DNA from 3 places in the Luteibacter sp. HA06 genome. Region 1 is predicted to be linked to each of the others. Evidence: predicted binding sites of a transcription regulator. Region 1 holds the regulator's gene; each other region holds the start of a gene.
What was found. Region 1 encodes FliA, which starts transcription of late flagellar genes. Its sites were predicted from a motif close to TAAAGTTTNNCNNNCNNNGGCCGATAA; they were not measured.

Region 2: the regulator FliA is predicted to act here: its motif matches at 2,037-2,063, upstream of ACVWWJ_RS21680 (methyl-accepting chemotaxis protein).
Region 3: the regulator FliA is predicted to act here: its motif matches at 1,319-1,345, upstream of ACVWWJ_RS22720 (methyl-accepting chemotaxis protein).

What each region holds. Positions count from the first base shown of each region.
Region 1 covers NZ_JBSSDZ010000001.1:1,336,164-1,339,433, forward strand. The annotation lists gene flhF (flagellar biosynthesis protein FlhF) at 1-105, shown strand, start outside; gene ACVWWJ_RS05970 (MinD/ParA family protein) at 168-1,043, shown strand; gene ACVWWJ_RS05975 (RNA polymerase sigma factor FliA) at 1,040-1,771, shown strand; gene cheY (chemotaxis response regulator CheY) at 1,826-2,227, shown strand; gene ACVWWJ_RS05985 (protein phosphatase CheZ) at 2,238-2,882, shown strand; gene ACVWWJ_RS05990 (chemotaxis protein CheW) at 2,890-3,270, shown strand, end outside.
Region 2 covers NZ_JBSSDZ010000001.1:4,685,997-4,689,266, forward strand. The annotation lists gene ACVWWJ_RS21675 (NmrA family NAD(P)-binding protein) at 1-245, opposite strand, end outside; gene ACVWWJ_RS21680 (methyl-accepting chemotaxis protein) at 347-2,002, opposite strand; gene ACVWWJ_RS21685 (family 78 glycoside hydrolase catalytic domain) at 2,118-3,270, opposite strand, start outside.
Region 3 covers NZ_JBSSDZ010000001.1:4,936,604-4,939,873, reverse strand. The annotation lists gene ACVWWJ_RS22730 (SDR family oxidoreductase) at 84-914, shown strand; gene ACVWWJ_RS22725 (hypothetical protein) at 999-1,268, shown strand; gene ACVWWJ_RS22720 (methyl-accepting chemotaxis protein) at 1,374-2,945, shown strand; gene ACVWWJ_RS22715 (helix-turn-helix transcriptional regulator) at 2,979-3,270, opposite strand, start outside.

The sequences.
Region 1 (3,270 bases):
AAGCTGGTCTGCCTCGCAGCCCAGTTGCTCAAGCAGCGCAACGAGGAGCCCGACGACGCCATCCTTGCCGATCGTTTCGGCACGGCAGCGCCCGCGCTGGCCTGACCGGGAACCCGCAGAACGTGACTACCGCAACCGCACACTCTTTCACGGCAGTGAACTCCTTCATGACCACACACGTCGATAGCACCCAGGCCGCCGGCCTCAACTGGCTTGACGACCGTCGCCCCACACGCAGCATCGCGATCGCGGGCGGCAAGGGCGGTGTCGGCAAGACCACCGTGGCGGTCAATCTCGGTATGGCCCTGGCCATGGGCGGACGCGACGTCGTCCTGCTCGACGCTGACCTCGCCATGGCGAACATCGACGTGCTGCTGGGTCTGCAGCCGACCCGTCACCTCGGGCACATGCTCGAGGGCGAATGCCGCATCGAGGACCTGATCCTCCAGGCGCCGCACGGCCTGAAAGTGATTCCGGCCACCTCGGGCGCGCGCCGCATGGCCCAGCTGCCGAACATCGAGCACGCCGCGGTGATCCGCGCGTTCGACGAATACCCGATCGCCCCTGAATACCTGATCGTCGACACCGCGGCCGGCATTTCCGACAGCGTGTCCATGTTCGCCGCGGCTTCCGATGAGGTGGTGGTGGTCGTGTGCGACGAACCGGCCTCGCTGACCGACGCCTACGCCCTGATCAAGGTCATGAGCCGCGAGTTCGGCGTCAACCGCTTCCGGATCGTGGCCAACATGGTTCGCCACGCCCAGGAAGGCCGCCAGCTTTTCGAGAAGCTCTCGCGGGTGGCCAACCGGTTCCTGGATGTCTCCCTGGATTTCATGGGGATGGTCCCGCACGACGAGTACCTGCGCCAGGCCATTCGCCGTCAGTCGGCCGTGGTCGACGTCTGGCCGAGCAGCCGATCTGCCGTCGGATTCAAGAATCTGGCCAGGTCGGTCGATACATGGGGTGAACCCGAACCCCGTGCTCAGGGTCGCATCGGCTTTTTCGCCGAGCGGTCCCACCTGGGAGGAGGGTTGCCACTGTGAGCGTTGCGACGGAATACCTTGAAGTCACACGGATTCCTGCAGATCAACTGGTGCGCACCCACGCACCGCTGGTCCGCCGGATCGCCTATCACCTGATGGGCCGGCTACCGCCGAGCGTGGATGCGAACGACCTCATGCAGGCCGGAATGATCGGACTGCTCGAGGCCGCAAGAAATTACTCGCCGACTCGCGCGGCCAGTTTCGAGACCTATGCGGGTATCCGCATACGTGGCGCGATGCTGGACGAACTGCGCAAGACGGACTGGACCCCGCGCTCCGTCCATCGGAAGTTGCGCGAGGTGGCTGAGGTAACGAGACAGATCGAAAATGAGACAGGTGGGGATGCCGAAGACGCCGAGGTGATGAAGCGGCTTGGTATCGACGCCATGGAATACAACCAGATTCTGGCCGACGCGGCGAGCGCGCGGTTGCTCAGCCTTACGGCGCCGGAAGGCGACGAAGGCGCAGCGATCGATGTCGCAGACCCCGACGCCGCAGGTCCGGAAGGGATCTTCGAGCAGGACGGCTTGCGCGATGCGCTGGCGCAGTCCATCGACGGCCTGCCCGAACGCGAGAAGCTGGTGATGTCGCTGTACTACGATGAAGAGCTCAACCTGAAGGAAATCGGTGCGGTACTCGGTGTCAGCGAATCGCGGGTGTGCCAGATCCATGGCCAGGCCCTGATTCGCCTCCGCGCTCGCATGACAGGTTGGAAAGAAAAGCATTGACGGCATTACGGTGCCGTCGCCGGTAAGAAACGCGCAGTCAGGCGGAGACGAGTTTTGGACAAGAACATGAAAATCCTCGTGGTGGACGATTTCTCCACCATGCGACGCATCGTCAGGAACCTCCTGGTCGAGCTGGGATTTACGAACACCCTCATCCAGGAGGCTGAAGACGGTACCGCGGCGCTCGTGATGCTGCGTGCCCAGCCCTTCGATCTGGTCGTGACCGACTGGAACATGCCCAACATGACGGGTATCGACCTGCTTCGCGCCATCCGCGCGGATGCCGCGCTGAAGTCGATGCCGGTGCTCATGGTCACGGCGGAAAACAATCGCGACCAGATCATCGCCGCCGCGCAGAGCGGCGTGAACGGCTACGTGGTCAAGCCATTCACGGCGGTCACGCTGAAGGAAAAGCTCGACAAGATCTTTGAACGACTCGCCGCGGCTGCGGGCTAAGGGAATGACGATGAACACCATGCTTACCGCCGGCCACGAGGTCGTTCCCGAGCTGCGCGAGCTGCTCGATGCCGATGACAGCGTCGCCTTCGAACAGGCGCTCGACCGCCTGCTGCGCAGCCGTGAACAGCACCTGTTCCTGGCCTTGGGCCACCTGGCGCGCGATCTCCACGAGTCGGTGCGCCGCCTCGCTTCCGACATCTCCAGCGATGGCGTGCCGGGCAACATGAGCGATGCGCGTAAGCACCTGCGCGACGTCCTCGAAATGAGCTCCCAGGCAGCGCACCGCACCCTCGACTTCAGCGACAAGCTGCGTCCGCAGGCACAGGCGCTGGCCAAGCAGGCCGACGAAGTGCTCGTGCTCGATCACGCTGATCCGTCCTTTGCGCCGAACGCTACGGCGCTCGCCGTCCGCGTGGGCGATTTCGCGCAGAGCTGCGACATCGGCCTGGGTGAGATGGTCGAAGCGCAGTCCTGGCAGGATCTCTCCGGCCAGCGTGTCGCCCAGGTTGAAGCCTTCATGGCCAAGGTGGAATCGTCCCTGATTGAACTGGTGCGCCTCACCGGTTCGCTCGCGGGCGGCACCCATGCACCCGCCGCGGACAAGGTCAGCCAGGACGAAGTGGATCGACTGCTCAGCGAATTCGGGTTCTGAGCGCCGTATGAGCGTGGAGCTGGACAACGAGCTACTCAATGTCTTCCTGATCGAAGCACGCGAACTGCTCGAGAGCCTGGGCGAACAGCTCGTGGACCTCGAAGCATCGCCGGGAGACGCCGAGCTGCTGAACGCGGTCTTCCGCGCGTTCCATACCGTGAAGGGCGGTGCGGGCTTCCTTGGCCTCAACGCCATGGTGGAGCTGTGCCATCGCGCCGAGGACCTCCTCAACGAGGCCCGTAACGGTGCCGTGGTATTGAACCCCGGCTTCATGGATGCGTTGCTCGAATCGCTGGACCTCCTCAACGATATGATGCGTGCGGCCGACGCGGGCGTTCCTGCCGAACCCGCACCGCGTTCCGTGCTCGACCGCCTGCTGATTCCCGGT
Region 2 (3,270 bases), 3.3 Mb from region 1:
AGGTAACCCGGTGACGGATCGAACACCGGCGGCAACAGGATGAAGACGGCCTCGGCCCCTTCGAAGGCGCGGGTCAGGGCGGGCGTGTCATCGATCCCGGCAAGGGCGACTTCGGCACCGCGCTCGGCGAACGGCTTGCCCTTGGCGGCGTCACGAACGACGGCGCGGAAGGGTTTGCCCGCAGCGAACAACGCGCTGGCAAGGGCGGTGCCGACCTGGCCGGTGATTCCGGTAATGGCGTACATGGTGGTTTTCCTCGTCTGGATGGGGGACGAGGACCACCATAGGCGCCAGTCACTCGTGACTGAAGCGACTTGTTCGCAGGTCTTTAATGAGCTTTTGTCACTTAAGCGTAGGCGGCGGTCTGGCCGAACGTGAGGTCGTGCGCGGTACGCTCGGCCGCCGAGGCCTGCGCCACGCGGCCGCCTGCGGTGGCGCCGTCGACGGTGAAGAACGCGACCTGCTGGCTCAGTGAATCCGCCTGGTCCTGCATGGACTTAGCCGCGGCAGCCGCTTCTTCCACCAGCGCCGCGTTTTCCTGGGTCACCTGATCGATCTGTGCGATCGCCAGGTTGACCTGATCGACGCCCGCCGACTGTTCGGCGCTCGCGGCAGCAATCTCGGCGACGATGTCGGTCACCTTTTTTACGCTGGCCACGATGTCGCGCAGGGCGAGCGAGGACTGCTCGACGAGTGCCGCGCCGACCTCCACGCGCTCGCCGCTTTCAGCGATCAGACCCTTGATCTCGCGCGACGCTGCCGCGCTGGACTGAGCCAGTCGGCGTACTTCCGCCGCGACCACGGCGAAGCCCCTGCCCTGTTCACCGGCACGCGCCGCTTCGACGGCTGCGTTAAGCGCCAGCAGATTGGTCTGGAAAGCAATCTCGTCGATCAGGCCAACGATGTCGCCGATGCGGCGGCTGGAGTCACCGATATCACGCATGGCGTCCATGGCTTCACCCACCACGGTACCGCCCCTCTCGGCTTCGCTACGCGCATGACGCGAGAGGCGGTCGGCAGCGGTCGCATTCTCCGCGTTCTGTTTCACCGTTGCGGTCATCTCTTCCATCGATGCCGCGGTTTCTTCCAGGCTGGACGCCTGCTCCTGCGTGCGCTGGGACAGATCGTCGTTGCCACGCGCAATCTCCCCCGAGGTCGTCGAGACCACGTGCGCGCCCTGCTGCACCTCGGACACGATGGAGGAAAGCGTGCCGCGCATCCGCTCAAGGGCACCCAGTAAGCTGGCTGGCGCGTACGCTTCACCGTCACTGCGCAGGTCACCGCCGGCGATGCGGCCGGCGATATGCACGGCGTCACGCGGCTCGCCACCGACGGTCGAGCGGATGCTGCTCATCGACAGCCAGACCACCAGCAGCGCGAGCGCAGCGATGGCACCTGACTTGAGCAGGTCTTTTTCGAGCTGTGCGCGGAAGGCCGCGTCGATATCGTCGAAATAAGCCCCGGAGATGAAGTGCAGGTCCCAGGGCTTGTACCAGCTGGAATAGCTGATCTTGTCTTTGAGCTCGTTGGTCTTGGGCATGACCTGCGTGTAGCGCGTCATGCCGTGACCTTCCTTCGTGTCGGCGTCGAGCATGGCCACGTACTGGTGGAAGCCCTTGCCGTCCTTGTCCTCGCGGATGTTCTTGCCGATGTCGTCGGCACGCAGGGGATGCATGCGCATGGTCAGCGCCGAATCGAAGGCGAAGACATAGCCGCTATTGTTCGACCAGCGCATCGCCTGGATGTCGTCGAGCGCAGCAATGCGCGCTTCGAGGTCGCTGGTCTGGCCCTTCTCGGCGCGCGCGTGATACGCGTCCGCGATGGCAATCGCCGCCGTCACATGCTGCTCCAGCGTATTGGCGAGCTGCTCCATCTGCACGCGCCGGCTTTCGATCCCCGACATGACAGTCTGGCCGACCAGGCCCAGCACCACCACCGACATGACCATCCACACGCGCGTATTCAGCGTCGTGCGGCCGAACCAGTTCTTCAATGCAGACATCTACCGTCACCCTGTTTACGACCCCGTATATGCATTAACGGCGGGGAATCGCAGGGCTTTACGAAAGGTTTGTGAACGGTGCGGTCCGAGAGCCTTGTCTATTGTGGGAGCCGCTTCAGCGGCGATGCTCTTCCCCGATCGCCGATGAATCGGCTCCTACAGAAGATTCCCCGGAAGATCTGCCGGTCAAGTGATGATCACCGGACCCGACAACCTCATCAGCCCGCCCCGGCAACCCCACCACAGCCTCCGCCCCCACCGGCACGTGCACATCCATCTCGACCCGGCCACCCACTTTGCGCCACGCCACCGATGCCTCCCCATAAGGTGTCATTACCGCCGCCGACGCATGGTCCAGCCACGCCGTCACCGCCGGCCGCACCTCGATCCGCTGCCAACCCGGCGCCAGCGGACGCAATCCGGCGACGTCGCCGAACAACCAGTCATCCACCGTGCCGAGGAAATAGTGCCCCCGCGAGCGCGACGCCAGCTTCCAGTGCTCCCAGAGGCTGGTCGCGCCGTTATCGCGCCAGAAGCCCCAGCTCGGGAAGGTGACCTGGGTCGCGATGCGCCAGGCTTCGTCGGCGTGACCGGTCGCCGTGAGCACCGGGAGGATCACCTTTGTCGCCAGCGCACCGGTGTCCAGGTGATCGCCGCGGGCCTTCGCGTCCGCCGCGACACCGGCAGCGACGCGATCGCGTAGCTCGTCGGGCACCAGCCCGAACGCCAGCGCCAGCAGGTTGTGTGCCTGCCGGTAACCGTTATCACCCTCACCGCGGTAGCGAGCCGCCGTCCGATCGAGGAAGCGTGCGTTGAAGGCATCACGAACGGCATCGGCCTGCGTGTCGAAATCCTTCGCCTTCGCATCGTCGCCGAGCAGGCGAAGCATCTGCGCCGTGACGCGCTGCATCCGGTAAAGGTAGGCAGTAGCAGCGACACGCTTGTCCTCGGGCGCGTTCTCACCGCCGGGGTCGGTTTCCGGACTCACCCAGTCGCCCAGTTCCGTATCGGCGATCCCTCCGGGCGAGCGCGCGTTTTCCATGGCCACGTAACGTGCGATGCCATCGATGTGTTCCTCGATGGGGCGACGGTCACCCGCATTCATCCACAGTGACCACGGCACGAGCACATAGGCGGCATGCCAGGTCGGCGCGCGCGCATCGCCCCAACCAGGGTTCGGCGCGATCAGCAACGGCGCGCCGTCCGGCTTGCGCGTGTCGGCGATGTCGCGCACCCACTTCGCCAGCAGGCGGTCGGCATCGACGTTA
Region 3 (3,270 bases), 3.6 Mb from region 1:
CGGCGGATAGTCCTGTCGGGCATTCGCCCTTAGCTTTCCCCATGAGTTGCCGCTATCCCGCGGCACGACCCATGAGGTGAGACATGAGCAAGACCTGGTTCATTACCGGCACGTCCTCCGGCTTCGGCCGCCAGCTGACAGAGAAACTGCTCGAGCGCGGTGATCGCGTGGCGGCCACGTTACGCAAGGCGGGCGCCCTGAACGATCTCAAGGCGTCGCACGGCGATCGGCTCTGGACCACATCGATGGACCTGACCGACACGGCCTCCATCCGGCGCAGCATCGACGATGCCTTTGCCGCCTTCGGCCATATCGATGTGATCGTCAACAATGCGGGCTACGGCCTGTTCGGGACCGCCGAGGAAGTCACCGACGCGCAGATCCGCCACGTGCTCGACACCAATCTGATCGGCTCGATCCAGGTGATCCGCGCGGCCATCCCTAAGCTCCGCGCCCAGGGTGGCGGACGCGTCGTGCAGGTGTCGTCGGAGGGCGGCCAGATCGCCTATCCCAACTTCAGCCTCTATCACGCGTCCAAGTGGGGTATCGAAGGCTTCGTCGAGAGCGTGCTGCAGGAAGTGGCCTCGTTCGGCATCGACTTCCTGATCGTCGAGCCCGGCCCGTCGAAGACCGACTTCGGCAAGGGTCTGGTCAGCCCCGAGCCTATGGCGATCTACGACGACACCCCGGCGGGTGAGCTTCGCCGCGGCATCGCCTCGGGTGCTTTCGCTTTGCGCGGCAATCCCGAAAAGATGGTGGACACGATGATCGCCACGATCGATGCCGCCGTCATGCCACGTCGCCTCACGCTCGGCGGCGACGCCTACGCGCACATCGAAGCCGGACTGAGCGCAAGACTGGACGAACTTCGTGCGCAGCGCGAGGTGGCTTACGCCGCGGACGACGACACGTAACCTCAGCTGTAACAAAAGAGAAATAACTGATTACAAACGGGTTTTCTAAAGTAGGGTGACGACTGGGTCGCGCGATGCGAAGGCATGCGGGTGCGCTTCAATGCGATGAGCGGCAATCTGTTCGACGAGAGCGATCGCGCACGCGGTGGCATCGATAGCGAGGACCGTCACGGTCACCAGCGATTCTTTCCGATCACCACCGTGGCCGTCGGCGTCGCCTGCTTTGTCGATGCCTATCCGGTGGATCCTGAAACAGTCGCCAGCCTCGCCGCGTCAGCCAAACGCGTGGCGAAGAACACGGGTACCGGCCTGCACATGGTGACCTATGAAACGCAGGTTTCGGTTGTCGTGTAACCAAAGGTTCAAGCTACTGAAATAAAAGCATAATGCGTAAAAATTAACGCTAAAGTTGCTGGCTGTGCGGCCGACAGGGAGGCATCCCCGCCCCCCGAGTACGCCATGCGATTGCCCCGAATCCCATTGCCCGAACTGACCCTCCGCGCCCGATTGCTGTTTCGCATGGGCGGCACCATCCTCCTCCTTCTCGCGCTATGGATCGTCGGTGGCGCCCAGCTACGCACGGCCGACGAGCGGCTCCAGTCCGTCGTCGACGAGACGCTGGCTCCTGTCGCCAACGTCGGCCGCATCCAGAACGATTACAACGACCTGCTCGACGCCCTGGTGCACGCGACGCTGACCCGGCTGCCGTCGTCGGTCGACGATGCCGTCACCGCGATCGGCAGCGACAGGAACGATATCGACAAGCAATGGAAGTCCCTGACGGCGAGTGGCCTGGGCAAGGCGCAGAGCAAGCTCGTCGCGCTCGCCGCCGAACACCGAAAAGCCGCCGACAAGGCCGTGGACGATGTGATCGAGCTGCTCAAGGCCGAGCAGTACGATATCGCCCAGCTGCAGCTCTCCAACGACGTGCAGTCCGCCGTCGTACCGCTCAAGAGCGACTTCTCGAACCTGTTCGCGCTGGCGCTCGATGGCGGCAAGGCAGAAGCCGAGGCCCAGCACAACGAGATTCGTCGCGGTGGCATCACCTCGGCCATCCTGCTGGGGATCGCGCTGCTTCTCGCCAGTGCGGTCGACCTGGCGATCATCCGCTCGCTGGGCCGCCGTCTCCGTCAGGCCTCGGAGGTCGCCGCCGCCATCGCACGTGGCACGCTCGGTGCCCGCATCGACATCGGTCGCAACGATGAGATTGGTGCGCTGCTCGCGTCACTGGCGGCCATGGACACCCAGCTCGGTAACGTCGTCGTGCAGGTGCGCGATCGCGCCGACCACGTCGCGCACGCCGCCAGCGGGATCGCGCGGGGCAACGACGCGCTGAACGACCGCACGCGCACCCAGTCCGATCACCTGCGTTCGACATCGTCGTCGATGGACGACATGGCCGAGGCCGTCAGCGGAGGTCTCGGTCACGCAACCGCGGCACACCGTGCCGTCGCGCAGACACGGTCGATGACCGACGAAGGCCACAGCGTGGCCATGGACGCTATCGGCAACATGCGCGAGATCCGCCGTAACACCGAGCGCATGACCGAGGTACTCGACCTGGTCGATCAGTTCGCCTTCCAGACCAACCTGCTGGCGCTCAATGCCGCCGTCGAAGCGGCCCGTGCAGGCGAACACGGCCGCGGCTTCGCGGTGGTCGCGTCGGAAGTACGCGAGCTGGCCAAGCGCTGCGCCGAAGCCGCCCGCGACATTCGCCGCCTGATCGCGGACAGCGACGAGGCCGTGGAAGCGGGCGCTGCCTCGGTCGACCGGGCAGGCGCCGTGCTTACGGGTATCGGCGAGCGCGTAACCGAGCTTTCGGGATTGGTCGACTCGGTGATGAACGCCACTCGCGGCCAGAGTGACGGCATTGCCCGCGTCAACGGCGCGATCCACGGTATCGACGAGACCACGCGCGAGAACGCCGTGCTGGTCGAACAGGCCGCCGCGGCGAGCCGCGCCATGCGCGAGAGCGCCGAGATACTGCGGCAGGAGATGGCTTACTTCGTGCTGGAGGGCGAGGCGGCCTGACGGTTTTAAGGCGACGCGCGCGGGCCCTATGTTTCAGGAGCTCTCGCGCACGGCCTTGAGCGTCTTGTACAGCGTGGCCCGCGACAGACCGAGCAACTGCGTGATGTACGTAGCTGCATGGCGCACATCGAACAGGCCGCGCTCTTCGAGCAAGGTGACGAGAGCCTCCCGATCGACGATGCCCATGGCAGCGAGCGTTGTGCCGCGGTCACCGAGGAACTGGCCAACGATGTCGTTGACCTCCTCGCGCCAGTCGTTGCGGAACAGCGCGGCGGGGCGCGGGGCGTTTTCCGCGAAACGCAGGAATTCCTTCGACATTGCCTGC